Regions from separate parts of the Pseudogulbenkiania sp. MAI-1 genome, predicted to be linked through region 2. Evidence: predicted binding sites of a transcription regulator. Region 2 holds the regulator's gene; each other region holds the start of a gene.
The links. The regulator FNR, encoded in region 2, switches genes on or off when oxygen is low (the NO sensors DNR and NnrR bind a similar motif). The targets are predictions, from matches to a motif close to TTGATNNNNATCAA.

Region 1 (7,417 bases), 2.9 Mb from region 2:
GGTCGATCTTGATGTGTTCGAAGAATTCGACGGCGTCGTCGCTCTCGGCCTGGATGTCGAGGATGCTCTGCAACCACTGGTGGGTGCGCTGGTGCGCGGCATCGAGCGAGGCGTCGCCGCTCTTGTACATCCAGTGCGAGGCGACGCCGGCTTCGGCCACGCTGTTCATCTCGCGGGTGCGGATCTGCATCTCCACCGGCGTGCCGTAGGGGCCGAACAGCGTGGTGTGCAGGCTCTGGTAGCCGTTCCCCTTGGGGATGGCGATGTAATCCTTGAACTTGCCCGGAATGGGCTTGTAGAGGCTGTGCAGCGCGCCCAGCGCCAGGTAGCAGCTGGGCACGTCGTTGACGATCACGCGGAAGCCGTAGATGTCGAGCACCTCGGAAAACGACAGGTGCTTCTCCTGCATCTTCTTGTAGATGCTGAACAGGTTCTTCTCGCGCCCCTTGATCGTCGCCTCGATATTGCACTCGACCAGCTTCTGGCTGACCGCGTGCAGGATCTTGCTCACCACTTCGCGGCGGTTGCCGCGCGCGGCGCGCACCGCCTTGGACAGCACATGGTAGCGGTGCGGGTGCAGGTGCTTGAAGGCCAGGTCCTGCAACTCGCGGTAGACCTTGTTCAAGCCGATGCGGTTGGCGATCGGCGCGTAGATTTCCAGCGTTTCCAGCGCGATGCGCTGGCGCTTGTCCTCGCGCATGGCGTCCAGCGTGCGCATATTGTGCAGCCGGTCCGCCAGCTTGACGATGATGACGCGGATGTCGCGCGCCATCGCCAGCACCATCTTGCGGAAGTTCTCGGCCTGCGCCGTTTCCTTGGTCTGGTATTCCAGCCGTTCCAGCTTGGACAGCCCGTCGACCAGGTCGGCGATGGTGCGGCCGAACTTCTCCACCAGCGTCGGCTTGGTGACGCCGGTGTCTTCCAGCACGTCGTGCAGCAGCGCCGCCGCCAGGCCCTGCACGTCCAGCCGCCACTCGGTCAGCATGGTGGCGACCGCCAGCGGATGGGTGATGTAGGGCTCGCCGCTCTTGCGCGTCTGACCCTCGTGCGCCGCGCGGCTGAGCTCGAAGGCCTGCCGCAGCAGCTGCACGTCCTCCGGTCTCAGGTAGCGGGCGGCCGCCTCGAGAAAGGCCGCCGCGTCGGCGTCGATCATCGATTCATAGTCGATGACCGCAGTGAGGTCTGCGCTCATGGAGCCTTCCATCGGACGCCGGCTCAGCCCTTGTTGCGATGCAGGATTTCGGTGCCGACGTGGCCGGCGGAAATTTCACGCAGCGCGACCACAGTCGGCTTGTCGCGGCCGGCCTCGACGAACGGCGCGGAGCCGGAGGCCACCTGGCGGGCGCGGTAAGCGGCGGCCAGGGTCAGGTCGAAACGGTTCTGGATACGGTCCAGGCAATCATCTACGGTAATGCGGGCCATAATGTCCTCTGCTAAATCAATCGTCTTTCAAGACTATATAGTGTTTCGGGCACGGGACCAACGGGGTCAGTCCTAAGAGCCTGTTTAAGGTCTTTTTTCGACTGCGCTGGCCCGGCAAATGGACAGATGCTAGGCGGACGATGCAGACCTTAGTCATTCTAAGGTCAAGTCGTCCAACACCGCAGATGGCCGTTTGCCGGGCCAGCCCTTCGGGGCCGGGTACTGCCGGTGCATCGCGTTGTCGTTCGTCCCTGGCAGTGAATGACACTGCGGCGGGACTCTCTTCTAGTGCTGCATCCGGCAGTACTCGGCCGCAGCCGCAAAAAGACCTTGCACAGGCTCTAACTGCCCATGCGGCTCAGCGCGTCGCGGTAGCGCAGCATCTGCTTGTCTGCATGCAGCCGCTCGGCACGGATGATGCTGATCAAATCCTGCTTGGCGCGCTCGATGTCGTCGTTGACGACGATGTAGTCGTACAGCGCGGCGCGGTCCACCTCGGAGCGGGCTTCGGCCAGGCGACGCTGGATGACCTCCTCGCTGTCGGTGGCGCGGCCGCGCAGGCGGCGCTCCAGCTCGTTGATCGAGGGCGGCGCGATGAAAATGGTGATCACCTTGTCGAACAGCGCACGCACCTGCTCGGCGCCCTGCCAGTCGATTTCCAGCAGGATGTCGCGGCCTTCGGCCAGCTTCTCGCGCAGCCAGGCCGCGCTGGTGCCGTAGTAGTTGCCGTAGACCTCGGCGTGTTCGAGGAAATCCCCCGCCTCGATCATGGCAAGAAACCGCTCCTTGCTCACGAAATGATAATGCGTTCCGTCCACCTCGCCTTCGCGCGGTGCGCGGGTGGTATAGGAAACGGACAGCTGCACCGCCGGGTCGACCGCCAGCAGGGCCGACACCAGCGTGGTCTTGCCGGCGCCCGAGGGGGCGATAACGATGTAAATGTTGCCGCTGGGCTGAACCATGAGAGCGTGCATCCTGCGCCAAAAGAATAATTTTTCAGGATACCACAAGCCTTTCAAGCGGTTAAGACGTTCCCCGGCCAGGCTTGTGCCGTGCCGGGACTAGCCAGTCCTCCGCCGCTATTGCAAAATGCGCAGCTTAATCAAACCAATATGCTATTTCGAGGGGTTTTTCATGTCGCTGCTGGACAGCTTCTTCAAGCTCGAGGAACACGGCACCTCGGTCCGGACCGAGGTCATCGCCGGCTTCACCACCTTTCTGACCATGGCCTACATCATCCTGGTCAACCCGCTGATCCTGTCGGGAACCGGCATGAACCTGGACGCCGTGTTCGTCGCCACCTGCCTCGCCGCCGCGCTGGGCACCGGCATCATGGCACTGGTCGCCAACTACCCGATCGCGCTGGCACCGGGCATGGGGCTCAACGCCTACTTCACCTTCACCGTGGTGGGCGGCATGGGCGTACCGTGGCAGACGGCGCTGGGCGCGGTGTTCATTTCCGGCATCGTGTTCCTCGCGGTCAGCCTGTTCAAGGTGCGCGAAGCCATCGTCAACGCCATCCCGCGCTCGCTGAAGTTCGCCATCTCGGCCGGCGTCGGCATGTTCCTGGCCATCATCGCACTGAAGAACGCCGGGGTGATCAAGGCGCATCCGGCCACCTACCTGACCCTGGGCGACATCCACAGCCCCACCACGCTGCTGGCCATCCTCGGCTTCTTCATCATCGTGGCGCTGGAATACCGCAAGGTGCCCGGCTCGATCATCCTCGGCATCCTGGCAGTGACCGCGCTGTCGATCATGTTCGGCCTCTCGAAATTCGGCGGCGTCGTGGCCGCCGTGCCGAGCATGGCGCCGACCTTCATGCAGATGGATCTGCAAGGCGCGATGAACGCCGGCCTGCTCGGGGTGATCTTCGTGTTCTTCTTCGTCGACCTGTTCGACACCACCGGCACGCTGATCGGCGTGTCGCACCGCGCCGGCCTGCTGGACAAGGACGGCAAGCTGCCGCGCCTGAAACGCGCGCTGATGGCCGACTCGATCGCCATCACTGTCGGTGCGGTGATGGGCACCTCGTCCACCACGGCCTACATCGAGAGCGCGGCGGGCACCGCCGTCGGCGGCCGCACCGGCCTGACCTCGCTGGTGGTCGCCATCCTGTTCCTGGCCTGCCTGTGGCTGTCGCCGCTGGCCAAGACCGTGCCACCCTACGCCACCGCGCCGGCACTGTGCTACGTGGCGGTGCTGATGTGCCGCGGCCTGGCCGAAATCGAATGGGACGACCTGACCGAATCGGCACCGGCGGTGATGACCGCGCTGGCGATGCCGTTCACCTTCTCGATCGCCGACGGCATTGCCTTCGGCTTCATCAGCTACGCCGCGCTCAAGCTCTTGAGCGGCCGTTTCGCCGAACTGAAGCCGGCGGTGCTGGTGATCGCCGGGCTGTGGGTCTTCAAACTGGCGTTCTTCGCCTGAGGTAGAATCGGCTGCATGGAAAACCTGAGCAATCTCGATTATTCGAGCTACCTGAAGGGCTGGATCCGCACCGTGCCGGACTGGCCGCAACAGGGCGTGATGTTCCGCGACATCACGCCGCTGCTGCAGAACCCCAAGACCTTCCGCGTGCTGATCGACATCTTCGTCCATCGCTACATGGGCGAGGGAGTCGATCTGGTGGCGGGACTCGACGCGCGCGGCTTCATCATCGGTTCGGTGCTGGCGTACGAGCTCAACGTCGGCTTCGTGCCGATCCGCAAGAAGGGCAAGCTGCCGTTCAAGACCGTGTCGGAAGAGTACGAGCTGGAATACGGCAACGCCACGGTGGAGATGCACACCGACGCCTGCAAACCGGGCGACCGGGTGGTGCTGGTCGACGATCTGGTGGCCACCGGCGGCACCATGCTGGCCGGTGCCAAGCTGCTGAAGAAGCTCGGTGCCGAGGTGCTGGAGGCGGCGGCCATCATCGACCTGCCGGAACTGGGCGGGAGTCAGCTGGTGCGCGACAGCGGGCTGGAACTGTTTACCGTGTGCTCCTACGCCGGGCACTGAGTGGCGACGGTTTCAGCCGAGCACGACAACTGGCCGCCAGGCCCGTTTTCATTTGCTGACGTCAAGTGGACAAAAAAAAGAGGATACGGTGACCCACCGTACCCGTCCAAGCACACACACATAAATCCAAGGAAACTAGGCAGAGAGCAGCTGCCGGGTCAGCGCTTGCGCGATTCCTCCTTCACGTTGCGGATGAACAGCGTCACACAGACACCGACGACCAGGCTGGCGACGACGATGGTGACGAGACTCAAGACCCCCACCTCGTCGGATAACAGTTGTTTCCAGAGTTCCACTTTGCCCTCCTGTGGCGAGTTGACTCGCCGTGATGACTTTGACTGCCAACCATCATACCCATGACCCGATATCGGGAATTGACGTAGGTCAAAGGCATGTTTTTCCGCGACGAAACCGCACAAAAGACAAAAAAATGGCCCCGGTTCGGTGCCGGGGCCATGTGCTCGGGATGAAGGAATCGGCGCTTACTTGCTCGCGCCCATGTCCTTGGACAGGAAGAAGGCGTCCGAGAAGAACTCCTCTTCGGGCAAGCCACGTTCGCGGGTGAAGCTGCGGTGTGCCGCCTCGACCATCACCGGCGCGCCGCAGGCGTACACCTGGTAGCCCGACAGGTCGGCGAAATCGTCCAGCACCGCCTGGTGCACGAAACCGGTGCGGCCAGCCCAGTTGTCCTCCGGCAGCGCTTCGGACAACACCGGGATGTAGGTGAAGTGGGGATGGGCGGCCTGCCATTCTTCGGCCAGACCGGCCATGTACAGGTCGGCCTTGGTACGGGCGCCCCAATAGAACACCATCGGGCGGGTGATGCCGCTATGGAGCGCATGCTCGACGATACCCTTGATCGGGGCAAAACCGGTGCCGCTGGCCACGAACACAATCGGCTTGTCCGAATCCTCGCGCAGGAAGAAGGTCCCGAGGGGCCCCTTGAAGCGCATGATCTCGCGCTCCTTCATCTGAGTGAACACGTACTCGGAGAACGAGCCGCCCGGTTGGTGACGGATGTGGAGCTCCAGGAAAGCGTCGTCATGCGGCGCGTTGGCGATGGAGAAGCTGCGCTTCTTGCCGTCCTTCATCAGGATGTCGATGTACTGGCCGGCGTGGAACTGCAGTCGCTCGGACACCGGCAGCTTGAGCTTCAGCACCGCCACGTCGTGCAGCTTCTCGATCTTCTCGACACGGCACGGCAGCGTCTTGACCGGGATGTCGCCGATACCGGTGACTTCGCGCACCTCGATGGTCAGGTCGCCTTGCGGCTTGGCGCAACAGAACAGCGCGTAGCCCTGTACGCGCTCCTGCTCCGGCAGGGCTTTCTCCTGGTAGCCATCCTGGCAGACCTCGCCCTCCAGCACCTTGCCCTTGCAGGCGCCACAGGCGCCATCGCGGCAACCGTAGGGCAGGCCGATCCCCTGGCGCAAGGCCGCCTCGAGGATGGTTTCGTGGTCGTCGACCAGGAAGGTGTGTCCACTCGGGAGCACTTTGACTTGAACAGTCATCTCGTTACTCTACCTTAAGCTCGCTAAAATGCGCTGTATGCGTACTCTACTGATTGCAGGCTTCGGCGACGTGGCGCGCCGGGCCGTCCCCCTGTTGGCGCCGCACTGGCGGCTGCTGGCCTTGGTGCGCCGGCCGGAACAGGCCGCCCTGGCACGACGTCTCGGCGTGCAGCCGGTAGCGGCCGACCTCGACGATCTGTCGAGCCTCTCGCGTCTGGCCGGCTTGGCCGACGCCCTGCTCTACACCGCCCCGCCACCGGACAACGGCGAGCGCGACCCGCGCCTCGCCAAGTTGTTGGGCGCACTGGCAAAAGCGAAAAGTCTACCACAGCGGGTGGTCTATATCAGCACCAGCGGGGTCTACGGCGATGCTGCGGGACGGTGGCTGGATGAAACCGCGCCGCTGCGGCCGCAAAGCACCCGAGCCAAGCGTCGCGTCGATGCGGAACACCGGCTGCGCGCCTTCGCCCGAAGCAGCGGCGCCAGCGTGACGATCCTGCGCACGCCCGGCATCTACGCCGCCGAGCGCCTGCCCACGACACGCCTGCTGAACGGCACGCCGCTGATCGAGGCCAGGGAAGACAGCTACGGCAACCACATCCACGCCGACGATCTGGCACGGCTGTGCGCGGCGGCCCTGCAGCGCACCGGCGGCATCCGCGTCTACAACGCCTGCGACGACGAGCCCTTGGCGGTGGGCGAGTGGTACGACCGGCTGGCCGACGCGCTGGGCCTGCCACGCGCACCGCGCCTCCCCCGAGCCGAGGTGCAGGCCGCGGTCTCGCCGGCGCTGTGGTCGTTCCTGGCCGAATCGCGCCGGCTCGACAATCGGCGCTTGAAACGGGAACTGGGCGTGCAACTGCGCTACCCCCGCGTGGACGACTTTCTCGCCACCCTGCCGCCACCCCGGAAGGGCAAACCCTCTACCGCCAATGTGCCTCAACGACGACGACCAGGCATGCCCTGAAGCGACAGCAAGATGCTGGTAGCCACAACCGCCCACGCCGCCACGGGAATGGCTCGCCACCTTGCCGCAGATTCGGTAACATCGCGCTTTTTTTGACTTTTCCGACAAAGACAGCCATGGAAAACCCGGCTTTTCAGCGACACATCAAGAGCTTCGTGCTGCGTCAGGGCCACCTGACTCCGTCCCAGAAGCGCGCCATGGACGAAGGCATGCCGCGCTGGGGCATCGAATACCGCCCCGAGACGCTCGATCTCGAAGCGGCGTTCGGCCGCCAGGCGCCCAAGATCCTGGAAATCGGTTTCGGCATGGGCACGGCCACGGCGGAAATCGCCGCCAACAATCCGCAGCAGGATTACCTGGGCATTGAAGTGCACTCGCCCGGCGTGGGCAACCTGCTCAAGCTGATCGCCGAGCAGGAACTGACCAACCTGCGGCTGATCCGCCACGACGCGGTGGAAGTCATCGACCACATGCTGGCCGACGCCTCACTCGACGGCATCCACATATTCTT
Region 2 (7,417 bases):
GCGTCTTGGCAATCCGCTTCGCCCCCCAGCCGGATTGCCCCAGTCGAACGATTGCCGTTACTGCTTCCGGCTCCAACATCTCCCGTACTCCACAAACCTCACGGGGTACAGGATGACTCGCTGAATACTGCGTTTCCAACGACTGCCTCCTTGCAAACAAGGGGGTCAGTTCTTCGTGTCGCTAGGGGGTCAATTTACGATGTCGCCTGACAGACGCCGGGCGACGTTAGCGCCCGGCTAGTTTCCGCCGCGCCTCGCCAGCCTCCAGCCTGACGGAGACAAGCGGCGGTGGGCTCGCCTTTGGGGGTGAAGGGGGAGTTTGGCGACGCAAACTCCCCCTTCCCGTCCGCCGGGCGGAACCGGCTCCCCACTCCCTCACCAGCTTCCCCACGAGCCAAAACATGACCGACGCAACCAATCCGCCCGTCTGTCGGGTGGAACCGGCCCCCACACCCTCGCCAGCGATATCGGAAAAAGCGAGCGGATGGTTCGACAAGAGCCGAAACGCCCACGGCAGAAACAACAACGCCCCGCCAGCGAACCGACGGGGCGTTGCAGAACGACACCGAGAACCGGGGGATCAACCCACGTGCGGCGCCAGCGTATGCAACAACTGCGCCAACACCTTCGGGCTGCCGGCCACGATGTCGCCCGACTCCAGCCAGCCATCCTCACCCTTCAGATCGGTCACGATGCCGCCGGCTTCCTGCACGATCAGGCTGCCCGCCGCAATGTCCCACGGCTTCAGATTCAGCTCCCAGAAACCGTCCACGCGGCCGCAGGCCACGTTGCACAGATCGAGCGCGGCCGAACCCTCGCGGCGCACGCCGGCGGTCTTGCCCAGCACATCCTTCAGCATGCCCAGGTACTGGTCGATGTAGCTCTGATCCGTCACCGGGAAACCGGTGGCGATCACGCACTCGTTCATGGCGATGCGCTTGGAAACGCGGATGCGGCGGTCGTTGAGGAAAGCGCCGACGCCGCGCGAGGCGGTGAACAGATCGTTGCGGTTGGGGTCGTACACCACGGCCTGCTGGATCTGGCCCTTGTGCATCAAGGCGATCGAGACCGAGTACTGCGGGTGGCCGTGCAGGAAGTTGGTGGTGCCGTCGAGCGGGTCGATGATCCATTCGAACTCGGCGTTGCCCAGGCCTTTGGCGCCGGACTCTTCTGCTAGAATCCCATGCTTGGGGTAGGCGTCGAGAATGGTCGAGATGATCGCCTCTTCGGCGGCGTGGTCGACTTCGGAAACGAAATCGTTGTTCTGCTTCTTCTCGACGCGGATGGTGTCGACGTTGTGCGACGCGCGCTGGATGATGCCAGCAGCGCGACGGGCGGCTTTCACCGCGACGTTGAGCATGGGATGCATTGACGGCCTCTAGTAAAGACACAGCTCCGGCTTTCCCGGTGGGGAAAATCGTCGCTGGAAACAATCTGGGTTAAGGAACGAAAAAACCCGGCTCGTGGGCGGGCTTTTGATAAGCCGTCCATTTTAATGCGAAATTGCCAATGAAGAAACCCGAAGTCCCTGATTTTTTGAAGAACATTCGTGTCGTGCTGGCGCGTCCGAGCCATCCGGGCAACATCGGCTCGGCGGCGCGGGCGATGAAGACCATGGGCTTGTCGCGGCTCTACCTCGTCGAGCCCAAGACCTTCCCCAGCCCCGAGGCCGAGACCCTGGCCTCCGGCGCGGTCGACCTGCTCGAGCACGCCGTGGTGGTCGGCACCCTGGCCGAAGCCCTGTCCGACGTCACCGTGGCCTGCGCGCTGACCAGCCGCCGGCGTGAGCTGACCACGCCGCTGTCGACGCCGCGCGAGACCACGCCCGAGCTGGTGGCGCGCGCACGCGACGGCGAGCAGGTGGCGCTGGTGTTCGGCAACGAGACCTTCGGCCTGTCGATCGACGAAGTCGAGCTGTGCAACCGGCTGGTGACTATCCCCGGCAACCCCGAGTACTTCTCGCTCAACCTGGCGATGGCGGTACAGGTGATGACCTACGAACTGTTCAGCCACACCGGCGTCGGCGTCGACTACCTGCGCGCTGACGCTGAGAGCGCCACGCGCGACGAGGTGGAAGGCTTCTGCGGCCACCTCGACCAGACCCTGGCCGACATCGGCTACTACGAGCGGCGCAACGGCGAGCGCCTGATGCGCCGCCTGCGCACGCTGTTCAACCGCGCCAACCTGCTGCGCGAAGAAGTCGACATCCTGCGCGGCTTCCTCAAGCAGGTGCAGCGCGTGGCCCATCGCGATGACGGCCGGCGCGAGCAGTAGCACCTTCTACCTGCCCTACGCGCACCCGGCGGTGCGCGATCTGGCTTTTCTATTGACGGCGCCGGCGCCCTGGCTCACCGGTGCCGACATCCTGCCCGAGCGCCTGCTGGGCGATGCCGGCCCGGCGCTGTTGGCCGAACTCGATCACGATCCCCGTTCCCTGGTGGACTGGCTTTCCGCCCGTCCGACCACCCGTCTCGGCCGCTATGCCGAAAACCTGCTGGCGTTCTGGTTCCAGCACGTGCCGCACATCGAGTGCGTGGCGGCCAACCTGCAGGTGCAGAACGGCCAACTGCGCACCATCGGCGAATTCGACTTCCTGCTGCGCATCGACGGCGAACCGTGGCACCTCGAAACCGCCAGCAAGTTCTACCTGATGCTGGGCGAGGGGCGCCATACCCTGGTCGGCCCCAGCCTGCGCGACGCCTGGGCGCTGAAGGCCGCCAAGCTGCAGGACCAGCTCGCCCTGTCGCGCCACGAAGCGGCACAGCCGCTGCTGCCGGACGGTTTCGCCGGCTGCCGTGCCGGTGCGCGCCTGGCGGGCTGGCTGTTCTACCCGCATGCGGTCTTGCTGGAGCCGCCGCTGGCGCCGGACCCGCTGACCGGCTGGGCGCGGCCGCTGCTGGCGCCGTGGCCGCGGCGCTCGCTGGAGTCGCGCTGGGTGTGGCTGCCGCGGCTGCGCTGGCTGGCACCGGCGCGGGTGGAGGAGGCGGAAACGCTGGAGGAAGACACGCTGCGCCGCCATCTGGCGGCGGCGGAAGCGCCGCAACTGGTGGCCGAGGTGCTGCCGCTGGCGAACGGCGGCTGGGAAGAGGTGGCGCGCGGCTTCGTCTGCCCACCCTCCTGGCCGCCGCCGGCGCGGCTGGCCGAACTGCTCGACGCGGTGCACGAACTCGCCCTCGGCAAGCCGGTGAACGGCGCGCTCTGACCGCCCCGGCGGCCTGACGCCGCCGAAATCGGCGATTCAGGGAGGGCTCAGTGGCCCGGAGTGGGATGGGCGTTGGCGCAGCCGGCGACCAGCTGCTTGAGCTGCTCGGGCTGCAGCAGCTGGATGTGCTTGTGGTCCACCGAGAGCCAGCCCTGCTGCTGGAACTTGGACAGCGTGCGGCTGACCGTCTCCAGCTTGAGCCCGAGGAAGCTGCCGATCTCCTCGCGGCTCATGCGCAGGATGAAATCGTTGGCCGCGAAGCCGCGCACCGTCAGACGCTGCGACAGGTTGAGCAGGAAGGCGGCGAGCCGCTCCTCGGCCTTCATATTGCCCAGCAGCATCATCACGTTGTGGTCACGCACGATCTCGCGGCTCATCAGCCGGTAGAAATGGTGCTGCAGCGAGGGAATCTCCAGCGCCAGGTTCTGCATGCGGTTGAACGGCAGTTCGCACACCTCGCTGTCCTCCAGCGCGATGGCGTTGCAGCCGTGCACGTTGGCCGAAATGCCGTCCAGGCCCATCAGTTCGCCCGACATGTGAAAGCCGGTGACCTGTTCGCGTCCGTCCTGGCTGGAGATGCAGGTCTTGAAGAAGCCGGTGCGCACCGCGTACAGCGACTTGAAGCCTTCGCCGTTGCGGAACAGCGCCTCGCCGCGCTTCAGGCGCCGGCTCTGACGGATCACCGCATCCAGTCGCGTCATTTCCTCGCGGTTCAGTCCCAAGGGCAGGCACAGTTCGCGCAGCGTGCAGTTGGAGCAGGAGACCTTGAGCGCTTGCAGGGGAACAACAGTCGAGTCAGTCATGCGGGATTCTGCTTGTGTTAAGTAAGCCTTGATGTTGATCAAAGCGTTGGGCCTTGATATCGGTCAAAGCGTTTGCGGGTGGTTTGTCGCAAATTTACCAGCCCACCACTGGTTTTTCCATCGCGAGACATCATGAACGCCACCCACCACCCGTTTTCACCGACGCGCTGCGAATTCGACCGCGCCCTGATCGCCCGTCTGGACGGCGCCGGCCCGCGCTACACCTCGTACCCGACCGCCGACCGCTTCACCGACGACTTCACCGCCAAGGACTACCGTCACTGGCTGCAGCAGCGCCGCATCGGCGCCAACAGCGGGCCGGTGTCGCTGTACGTGCACCTGCCGTTCTGCAACACCGTCTGCTACTACTGCGGCTGCAACAAGATCATCACCAAGGACAAGAGCCGCGCCGACCGCTACCTCGATTACCTCGAGAAGGAGGTCAACCTGGTGGCCGACGTGCTGGGCCAGCGCGAGAAAGTCATCCAGCTGCACTTCGGCGGCGGCACCCCGACCTTCCTGTCGGACGAACAGCTGGAGCGGCTGATGGGAATACTCCGAACCCGCTTCGAATTCTTGGCGGAGGGAGAATATTCCATAGAGATAGATCCGCGCAAGGTCACGCGCGAAACCGTGCTGCATCTCGCCCGCCTCGGCTTCAACCGCATGAGCGTCGGGGTGCAGGATTTCGAGCCGCGCGTGCAGCAGGCGGTCAACCGCATCCAGAGCGAGGAAGAGACGCGGGTGGTGATCGACGCCGCGCGCGAGGCCGGCTTCCGCTCGGTCAGCGTCGACCTGATCTACGGCCTGCCGCTGCAGACGCAGGCCTCGGTGGCCGAAACGGTCGACAAGGTCATCGCCATGGGGCCGGACCGCATCGCGCTCTACAACTACGCCCACCTGCCGACCGTGTTCATGCCGCAGCGGCGCATCAACGAGGCCGATCTGCCGCTGCCGCCGGTCAAGCTCGACATCCTGCAGCACTCGGTGGAGCAACTGTCCGCCGCCGGCTACGTGTTCATCGGCATGGACCACTTCGCCAAGCCCGAGGACGACCTTACCGTGGCCTTGCGCCAGGGCCGCCTGCAGCGCAACTTCCAGGGCTACTCGACGCACGCCGACTGCGACATGATCGGCTTCGGCGTGTCGTCGATCGGCAAGGTCGGCCCCTGTTACAGCCAGAACGAGAAGGATCTCGAAGGCTACTACGCCGCGCTCGACGAGAACCGCCTGCCGGTGCTGCGCGGCATGGTGCTGGACGGCGACGACATCCTGCGCCGCTCCATCATCCAGGCGCTGATGTGCCGCTTCGCGCTGTCGGTGGAGGCCATCGAGCAGGTGCACGGCATCGTCTTCGCCGACTATTTCGCCGCCGAGATGCCGGCCATCCGCGAGTTCCAGCAGCAGGGCCTGCTGACCTTCGACGGCGACTTCCTGATGGTTGAGCCCAAGGGACGCTTCCTGATCCGCAACATCGCCATGGCCTTCGACCGCCACCTGCGCGAGCGCCAGACGAAGGCGCGCTACTCGCGCACCATCTGAGCGGGGCGCGACTCCGGGGGCGGGCTCTTGCCGCCCCTGTGCCGTGCCTCAGTGGATGCGCCGCAACAGCCGCATCGTGCTTTTCTGTCCCACCGCCTCCCCATGGTCCTCCAGCCAGGCCTGGGCACGCTCGCGTCCGGCGGCGAACAGCTCCTGCACCAGACCGTGATGCGGCGTGAGCTTGCTCAGGCTGTCGAGCTGGCCGGTGGTGGCGTCCGCATCGATATGGTGCAGGCGCAGCCGGCGCAGGTGCCGCTCCAGCCGGCCCAGGCTCAGCAGGCTCTTGTCGGCCTCGCGCTTGGCGATGGCCAGCCCCTGCAGCTCGGTGTGCAGCGACGAGCCGAAGCTGATGTCGTTGAGGCGGCGGTCGACGTGGCCCGCGCTGTCGGGCGTCTCCTCCCAGCGCTGCGGCACCAGCGTCACCAGCACGATGTCGCTGGCTTGGCCCTGGTAGGCGAGCGGGAACAGCGGCGGATTGGCGGTCAGCCCGCCGTCCCAGTAGGCCTCGCCGTCGATATGGACAGTGTGGTGCAGTTGCGGCAGGCAGGCGGAAGCGAGCAGATGCTCGGTGCTCAGCTCATGGGTGTGGAACAGCTTGAGGCGGCCGCTGTTGACGTGGGTCGCGGCGATGAACAGCTGGATACGGCTGCTGCGCAGCCGGGTGAAATCGATGCTGGCGTCGATCAGCTCGCGCAGCGGGTTGTAGTCGAACGGGTTGAGCTGGTCCGAGGTGAGGACGCGCGACAGGAACAGCAAGCCATGCAGCGCGGCGGGTGGGGTGTGGGCCGCCGGCCAGGGATAGAGCGCCGAGAGCTGGTGCCAGAACCGGCTCAGCGCCTCGCGCGCGCCGTCGTAGCCGTCTTGCATGAAGCCGTGCGTCAAGAGCGCCGCGTTCAGGGCACCGGCGCTGGCGCCGCTCAGCGCCGTGGGACGGAAGCGCCGCGTTTCCAGCAGCCGGTCCAGCACGCCCCAGGTGAAGGCGCCGTGCGCGCCGCCGCCTTGCAGGGCCAATGCGATGTCAGTGGTTTTCATCTGTGCTCCCTTTCTCGAAGAGGCCGACCGATACAGCCTAGGTCGGCTCTGTTGCGGGGATGTGTTGCCGCGACGCTGCGGCAGGAGGAGGGCCGTGCGGCCCGGTGGGCGGTGTGGCGATATCGCGCACCGCAGATGCTTTTCAGGACAAGCAAACTTCCGGCCAGCGGCCGGCAGACGCTGGGGCGGTCAGGGGGCGTCCGATGCCAGCGGGCGCGGCCGGCGGTGCAGTCGGATGATGGCCTCGCCGGTCGGTTCGGCCACGGCGGAGGCCAGCGTGAACTGGTTGAGCGCCTCGAAGAAGGCGGTGAGCCCGACGTCGAGTGCGGACTTGAGCTGGCAGCCGCTGCGCAGCGCACAGGGCGGTTCGGCGCAGTCGATCAGATCGCTCATGCCCTCCAGCGTGCGGATGACGTCGCCCAGCCGGTAGTGATCGGCCGGGCGCGCCAAGGCCAGCCCGCCGCCCTTGCCGCGGGTGGTGACCAGCCAGCCCTGCTGCGCCATGAAGTGCACCACCTTGACCAGGTGGTGGCGCGACACGGCGAAACGCTCGGCGATTTCCGGTATGGTCACCGGGGTGCCGCGCTCGCGGTGGGTCAGGTACATCAATACCCGGAGGCCGAGGTCGGTAAAGCGGGTCAACTGCATGATCGGTTCTGTCTGGCGTGATGCGGGCAGGATACCCCTCCCGCCCGCGCTTCACAATCAGCCGGCCACGGTGTGCGAGCCGAACACTTCGTAATGGATGCGTCCGGCCTCGACCCCCTCGCCCAGCAGCCAGTCGCGCTGCGCCAGCATGAAGGGCAGCGGACCGCACAGGTAGTAGTCGGCCTCCGGC
Region 3 (7,417 bases), 2.6 Mb from region 2:
TCACCCGCACGCCCCGATATGGCCGCAGGCGGTGCAGAATTCGCAGCCGTCCTTCTTGATCAATGCGTGGTGGCCGCATTCCGGGCAGGGTTTGCCGGCGACCGGGGCGACGGTTTCCATTTGCACGCTGTCGAACAGGTCGCCCTGCTCCGGCACCATCACGCCCATGTTTTCGACCGGCACGCCGTCTTCGGTGAGTAAGCCCAGCATGGCGAAGCGGTGGATCAGGAGGCGCGCGACGTAGGCGACGGTGGAGGGCCAGCTCTGCGACTTGTCGCTGCCGGGCAGGCGGGCGAAGAAATCGCCTTGCGGTTCGGCGTAGTTGAGCAGCTTGCGCAGTTTCAGGCCGATCCAGGCGGGGTCGATCACGCGCATGTCGAGACTCAGCATCTTGCACAGGCCGTCGAGCTCGCGCGGGTAGCTGCCGGCGAGCCACATCGAGAACGGGCGGCGCTGGCCGTCGGGCAGCACCAGCTCCTTCAGGAACAGCACGAAGTCGTCGCCGGTTTGCGGGTTGCTGACGTCCACCGACCAGCTCATGGTGCCGTCGGTGCCGGTCTTGGGTTCTTTCTTGGCGAACAGCGCGTCCATCACCGGGGTGGTGTCGTCGGCGTTCATGTCGAGCGCGCCGAGCTGTTCGACGCGGTGGCGCACCACCTGGCCCAGCACGGCGGCGGCGGAGCTGGCGTAGAGCGTGCGCTCGCCCAGTTCGAGGGTGTAGCGCCGGTCGCCCATGGTTTGGGCCAGCGCGTCGAGCTTGAGGGCGAGCCAGGCCTTGTCGCGGCAGCGCATGTCCATCGACAGGGTCTTGGCGAGCGCGCCCAGGCCGCGCGGTTGTTCGTTGCCGTTGACCCAGCATTCGAAGGGCTGGGTGTGGCCGTTTTCGACGTGGCCGACGAACACGGCGAAGGCGCCGTCTTCGTGCTCGATCATGTAGGTCCACGAGGGGTTGCCGCCCTTCAGGCGCGGGCGGTGCGGCCACTTGAGGCTGGCGAGCGCCGGGCTCGGGGTGCTGACGAGCGCGATGCGGCGGTCCGGGTCGCCTTCCTGGCTGGCAGACAGGTCTTGCGGCGCGGCCTTGGCCGGTTCGACCGACAGCACGGAGCCCAGCACGCTGTTGGGGCGGTAGGTAGTGATGCCCTTGAGGCCGGCCTTCCAGGCTTCGAGGTAGAGGTGCTCGAAGTCTTCGAAGGGATAGTCGGCCGGCACGTTGACGGTCTTGGAGATGGCGGTGTCAATGTACGGGGCCACGGCGGCGACCATCTGCATGTGGTCGAGCGCGCTCATTTCCAGCGCCGAGACGAAGTACGGCGGCAGTTGTTCGACATCGCCGCCATTGAGGCGATAGAGCCGGTAGGCGTGGTCTTCGACACGGTATTCCTGCTGCGAGCCGTCGGCCATGCGCTTCTTGCGGGTGTAGTACCACGAGAACGGCGGCTCAATGCCGTTGGAGGCGTTGTCGGCAAAGGCGAGCGAGATGGTGCCGGTGGGGGCAATGCTGAGCAGATGCGAGTTGCGGATGCCGTGCTGGCGGATGCGCGCTTTGATGGCGTCCGGCAGGCGGCTGGCGCAGTGCGGTTCGACCAGGTACTGGTCGGCGTCGAACAGCGGGAACGCGCCCTTCTCGATGGCGAGGTCGACCGAGGCATCGTAGGCGGCGTCGCGCATGGTTTCGGCGAACTTGGCCGCCATCTGCCGCCCCTGCGGGCTGTTGTAGGCGATCTGCAGCAGGATCAGCGCATCGCCCAGGCCGGTGAAGCCGAGGCCGACGCGGCGCTTGGCCTGGGCCTCGCGCTGTTGCTCGGGCAGCGGCCAGACGGTGAGGTCGAGCACGTTGTCGAGCATGCGGATGGCGCTTCGCACCACGGTCTCGAAGGCCTTGAAGTCGAAGCGGGCGCGGCGCGTGAACGGGTGTTCGACGAAGGCGGCGAGGTTGATCGAACCGAGGTCGCAGCAGCCGTAGTCGGGCAGCGGCTGCTCGCCGCAGGGGTTGGTCGATTCGATGACTTCGCAGTAGCTGAGGTTGTTGTCGCGGTTGATCTGGCTGAGGAACAGCACCCCCGGCTCGGCGTGGTCGTAGGTGGATTCCATGATCTGGCGCCACAGCTCGCGGGCGCGCACGGTGCGGTACACCCAGAGGCCGTCGTCGCGGCGGAAGGCGTCGGGGAAGGCGTCGCTGGCCGGCTCGACGGCGTGCACCAGCTGCCACGGGCCGTCGGCCTCGACCGCCTGCATGAAGGCGTCGGAGACGCCGACCGAGATGTTGAAGTTGCGCAGGTCGCCCTGGTCCTTGGCGTGGATGAATTCTTCGACGTCGGGGTGTTCGATGTTGAGCACGCCCATCTGCGCGCCGCGCCGCGAGCCGGCCGATTCCACCGTTTCGCAGCTGCGGTCGAACACGCGCATGTAGGAGACCGGGCCGGAGGCGCGGCTGTGGGTGCCCTTGACGCGGGCGCCCTTGGGGCGGATGCGGCTGAAGTTGTAGCCGACGCCGCCGCCACGGCGCATGGTTTCCGCTGCTTGCAGCAGCGCTTCGTAGATGCCGACCTTGCCGCCTTCGTTCTCGCTGACGGCGTCGCCCACCGGCTGTACGAAGCAGTTGATCAGCGTGGCCTTGAGTTCGGTGCCGGCGGCGGAGTTGATGCGCCCGCCTGGGATGAAGCCGCGTTGCAGCGCGTCGAAGAACGGCGCCTCGAAACGGCCAGGATCGGCCTCGATGGCGGCCAGCGCGCGCGCCACACGGCGGCGCACGTCGGCGACACTTTGTTCGTCGCCCTTGGCGTACTTTTCCAGCAGCACTTCTCGCGAGATGGCTTGTTCGCTCATGGCGGCCACGTTTTCCTGTTTCACAACTCCCCCCTTCCATAACTGGCATTCGGTGCAGCAAAACCGGCATTTCACGCCATCCGGCGCGGCCGGGCGTTGATGTTGGTCAAGCTCCGTCGGTGGCTGAAACATTCGTCGCGAGCGCCCCGTCCCGTAGGGTGGGTGGAGCGTAGCGTAACCCATCATCGATGGGTTACGGCACCTTGTGCCAGCACCCATCCTACGCCAATGACAGCCCATGCCCCCGTCAGTCCATAGGGTAGGTAGAGCGTAGCGCAACCCCATCATCGATGGGTTACGGCACTGACTGAGCGAGGCTAGCTTGACTGAGCAAGGTAGCGCAGCGTTGCGAAGGAATACGTCGCGCAGGAATGCTGCCTGCCCCCATGCTACGCCGATGATGACAAATGGACTACGTTTCTAGATGCCTCCCAGCGCGCTCAGCGGCTGCCCAGTTCGATGGCGAGCGCCACGCCGTCGCCGTCGGCCTTGACCCGCTTGACTTCGCCGACGGTCAGCCGCTCGGCCAGGGCCGGGTCGGTCTTGAGCATGGCCTGGCGCGCCGCCGCAACACGGGCCTGCGCCAGCGCTTTCAATTCGGCCTCGGCCACCGGCTCGGCGGCGATCAGCTCGTCGCGCAGCGTCTTGTAGCGCGCCACGTTGTCCGGCAGGGAGAGCACGCGCTGGACCAGCTTCAGCCGGCCGATGCGCTGGCCGTACACGCTCTTCACGGCGGATTGCACCGCCGGGTCGGCCAGGTCGGGCAGGGGCAGCGGTTCGCCGGTTTCGAGCTTGTGGCCGGCGGCCTGCAGGATGGCGCGGTCGATGCGGGCGCGCGCCAGTTCGCGTGTTTCCACCGCCGGGTCGTAGGTGCCGGCGAGCTGCAGCGTCATGCGCGGGCGCTTGGCCAGCACGGCGGCGAGCTTGTCGAGCTTTTCGCGCTCGGGCGGCGCCACGTTGGCCTCGCCGGCGACGAAACGCACTTCGTCGAAGCCCTCGCCGCCCATCAACGCGCCCAGCGCCCTAAACGGCGCGGTGACGATCTTGGTGACGACGTTGACGAAGGCCTTCCACACCACGCGGCCATAGCTGAACTGCGGGTCGTCGAGGCTGCCGCTGATCGGCAGGTCGAGGTCGATGCGGCCGTCGCTGTCTTCCAGCAGCGCCACAGCGAGGCGCAGCGGCAGCTTCGTCACGCCGGGCTGGTCGACTTCCTCGCCGAGCTGGATCGAGTCGATCACCACGCGGTTGTCGGCCTTGAGCTGGCGCTTGTCGAGCAGGTAGCGCAGGTCCACCGAGAGACGCCCGTCGTTGACCTTCCAGCCGGCGAAGTTCATCGAGTACGGGTTGAGGCTGGTGAGCGGGATGTTGCGGAAGGCCAGCGTGATGTCGGTGTCGTCGGTGACGGCCTGCGGCGCCAGCGCGCCGCGCACGCGCACGTCGCCGTACTGGTCGACGTCGCCGTCCAGCGTCACCGTGCCGCGCCGTCCCGGCTGACTCGACAGCCCCTGCACCGAACCGCGCAGGTGGTGGATACGGGTGGCGAAGCTGGGCTTCATGCCGAGGTCGGCGAACTCGATGTCGCCGCCCTGCACGTGCACGGTGCGCACTTCGACCAGCGGTGCGCTGCCGGCAGCCGGTTTGGCCTTCGTCCCGACCTTGGCCGGGACAGCGGCAGGCGTGGGGGCAGAAGCCGGCACCGCCGCAGTAGGCTTGCCCGCCAGCAGGTTGCTGACGTTGAGCTGGCGCTGCGGGTTGAGGATCAGCCGCGCCACCGGGTCGCTGAGCCGCACCTCGCGCAACTGCACCTTGAGCGGCGAGCCGCCGCTGGCGGTGATACCGTTGAGCGCGAGCTGGCGCCAGGCCAGCAGCGGCTGACGGTTGTTGGGCTCGAGCAGCGAGAAGCGGTTCAGCGCGCCCTGCCCGCCGACCTTCCAACCCTTGCTGCCAACGTCGACGTCGAGGTTGGCCGACAGGCTGCCGCCGGCCAGCTTCAGCACGGTGCCGGTCAGGGCGTACGGGGCGAACGGTGCCAGCGGCACGGCGTCGGCGGTGATCTTGCCACTCAGCGTGGCGCTGTCCGGCTGCACCGTCAGCTTGGCACCGAGTCGCCCGGAAGCGAGCCGGCCACTCAGGTCCAGCGCCAGCGCGCCCGAGTCCTGTGGCGTGACGCTGGCGGAGAGGTCGCTCAAGGCGGTGCGCAGCGGGGTCGGCAGGGTCTGGTCGAGCCAGTTGAGCTGACCCTTGTCTAGCGTCACCGTCGGGTAGTGCAGCTGCCAGCCCGGGGCGTCGCTCGACTTGTCCGTCGGCTTCGCGGCCGGGGCCTTGGCGAGCGGGGTGAACAGTTGCTGCAGATTGATGGCGCCCTGCCGGTTGCGCTCGACGTCGGCGACCAAGCCGCCCAGCGTCAGCGCGCCGAGGCGGACGTCATGCTTGGCCAGTTGCACCTCGCTGTCGGCCAGTGCGACCGAGGTCAGTTTGATGGCGGGCGCACTGCCGGCCGCGCCGACGCCGATGTCGGCGAGCTGCGCGGTCAGTTTGTTCAACACCACGCCGTCCTTGGGGCCGACGGCGAGCTGCGTGCTAAATAGCGGCATGGCGGCCTGCACGTCGAGCGGGCGGGTGAAACCGGCATCGCCGAAGCGGTAGCGCCAGTTCTCGGCGCGGATTTCGCCGACCTTGACCTGCCACGGCGAGGGTTGCGCCGGGGCCGCTTCGGGCTTGGCCGGCGGCAGCGCGGTGAGCCAGTCGAGCTGACCGGCTCGGTCGCGCTGGGCGGAGAGTTCGCCGTCGGCAAGGCGCAAGCGGGTGATATCGACGCTGGAGCTGGCCAGATCGAAGCGGCCGCCTTCGAGCGAAACCTGTTTCAAGGCCAGCACGCTGCCATTCTGCGGCGCGCTCAGGCGCAGATTGTTGAGCGTGGCGCTGAACGGCGCCACCGTGAGTTGCGGCGTCTTGCCGCTCAGGTCGAACTGGTAGCGTGCGCTGGCGGCCAGCTCGCCCTGCGGCGCGGCGGTGCGGAAGAACGGCTGGACGTAGGGCCAGACGCTGGCCAGGGTCAGCTTGTCGAGTTTGGCCTCGCCGGACGATTGCAGCGGCTGCAGCCGCACGTTGCCCTTCCAGGCCAGCTGGGTGCCGTCGCCCAGCGCGGCGGTGAGGGTGTAGCCCCCCTCCACCGGCAGCGTGCTCAGGTCCCTCAGCGTCAGGTTGACCGGCTTGAGGTCGAAAGAGCGGGTCTCGCCACCGAAGCGGTCGACCATGCGCACTTCCCCGCCGTCGAGCTGGATCAGGTCCAGCACCAGCTTGGGCAGTTCGCTTTTTTCTTCGGGAGCGGGCTTGGCCGGGCCGCTCACGGCCTTGACGAAGCGCGCCCAGTTCCATTCGCCCTGGGCGTTGCGCTCGACGGACCAGTGCGGCGCTTCCAGCCGCACCAGCGCGGCACGCCAGCGGCCGAGGAACAGCGCGGAGGGTTCGGCATCGAGCACCAGCCGCTTGGCGGAGAACAGCGGCGCGCCGTTGCCTTCGGCCAGGCGCACGTCGCCCAGCTCCACCTTCATCGACCACGGCTCGATCTTCAGTGCACCGATGCTGAGCTGCTGGCCCTTGCCTGCCGCCCAGTCGGCGGCGGCGTTGCGCGCCACGTCCGGCACCACCCAGGCCAGAGTCCCCCAGCTCACGGCCACCAGCGCCACCGCGCCGCCGCCCAGCCAGTAGGGCCAGCGGCGCCGCTTGACCACACCCTTGACTTGTTCACTTTCCACCACGGAATACGCCCCTTCTTGTTTTCGTTCTCATTATGACAGCCTGCTCGGCCGATTTCAGCGACGGCCCGTGCCCTGCCGGGCTACCCCAACCCGCGCAGCGCTGCTCCAGACGGGCGCGCTGGCAGCGGCACGCCCGAGCCGGGTGTCTTATCACCGATATGACGGGACTGGTTTGCGGCAAGATTGTTCCCTGCCGCCGGCACGGCTCTGCCATCGGCCTGCGCCGAGCCGGATGCGAGGGTCCAGGGAGCGCCCCGGCAGCAGGCGGGGGGAGTTGGACGCGATCAGTCCTTGGCAGCGTCGCTGCCGCTGGTGATACGCGCAGGGTTGGTCGACGCGGCGGCCTGGCTGGGCGGACCACGGTGGATCAGCCATTGCCGGCAGGCCTCGGGCGGCAGTGGCGGCGAGTAGTAATAGCCCTGGATCTGGTCGCAACCGGCTTCGGCCAGGAAGCCCAGCTGTTCGCGGTTCTCCACTCCCTCCGCGATGACGGCGATGCGCAGCGAGCGCGCCATGCTGATGATGGCGCGCGTGACCGAGGCGTTTTCCGGGTTGACGTTGACGTCGTCGATGAAGCTCTTGTCGATCTTGAGCTGGTCAAAGGGGTAGCGGCGCAGGTAGCTCAATGCCGAGTAGCCGGTGCCGAAGTCGTCGATCGACCACTTCATGTTGAGCGCCTTGAGTTCGGACATGACCTGCTGCGCGGTGTCGACGTTCTTCATCAGCAGGCTCTCGGTGACCTCGAGCTTGATGCCCTCGGGCGGCAGGCCGCGCCGTTCGATCTCGGCGGCGATATAGGGCACGATGCCGGCTTCCTGCAGGCTGAA

Region 1: PSEMAI1_RS21515 (DUF3149 domain-containing protein) is a predicted target of FNR. The motif match lies at 4,803-4,816, and genes of this name have one in related genera.
Region 3: PSEMAI1_RS0115510 (adenosylcobalamin-dependent ribonucleoside-diphosphate reductase) is a predicted target of FNR. The motif match lies at 2,923-2,936, and genes of this name have one in related genera.

The regions. Positions count from the first base shown of each region.
Region 1 is NZ_AZUR01000001.1:3,600,801-3,608,217, forward strand. Features, by position in the region: gene PSEMAI1_RS0116900 (bifunctional (p)ppGpp synthetase/guanosine-3',5'-bis(diphosphate) 3'-pyrophosphohydrolase) at 1-1,192, opposite strand, end outside; gene rpoZ (DNA-directed RNA polymerase subunit omega) at 1,216-1,422, opposite strand; gene gmk (guanylate kinase) at 1,764-2,384, opposite strand; gene PSEMAI1_RS0116915 (NCS2 family permease) at 2,557-3,855, shown strand; gene PSEMAI1_RS0116920 (adenine phosphoribosyltransferase) at 3,871-4,428, shown strand; gene PSEMAI1_RS21515 (DUF3149 domain-containing protein) at 4,587-4,724, opposite strand; gene PSEMAI1_RS0116930 (CDP-6-deoxy-delta-3,4-glucoseen reductase) at 4,911-5,939, opposite strand; gene PSEMAI1_RS0116935 (SDR family oxidoreductase) at 5,977-6,906, shown strand; gene trmB (tRNA (guanosine(46)-N7)-methyltransferase TrmB) at 7,023-7,417, shown strand, end outside.
Region 2 is NZ_AZUR01000001.1:685,056-692,472, forward strand. Features, by position in the region: gene istA (IS21 family transposase) at 1-79, opposite strand, end outside; gene PSEMAI1_RS0103120 (inositol monophosphatase family protein) at 581-1,369, opposite strand; gene PSEMAI1_RS0103125 (RNA methyltransferase) at 1,510-2,274, shown strand; gene PSEMAI1_RS0103130 (DUF1853 family protein) at 2,252-3,202, shown strand; gene fnr (fumarate/nitrate reduction transcriptional regulator Fnr) at 3,250-4,005, opposite strand; gene hemN (oxygen-independent coproporphyrinogen III oxidase) at 4,138-5,547, shown strand; gene PSEMAI1_RS0103145 (patatin-like phospholipase family protein) at 5,596-6,579, opposite strand; gene PSEMAI1_RS0103150 (Rrf2 family transcriptional regulator) at 6,769-7,227, opposite strand; gene hmpA (NO-inducible flavohemoprotein) at 7,285-7,417, opposite strand, start outside.
Region 3 is NZ_AZUR01000001.1:3,322,435-3,329,851, forward strand. Features, by position in the region: gene PSEMAI1_RS0115510 (adenosylcobalamin-dependent ribonucleoside-diphosphate reductase) at 1-2,826, opposite strand; gene PSEMAI1_RS0115515 (DUF748 domain-containing protein) at 3,267-6,587, opposite strand; gene PSEMAI1_RS0115520 (EAL domain-containing protein) at 6,875-7,417, opposite strand, start outside.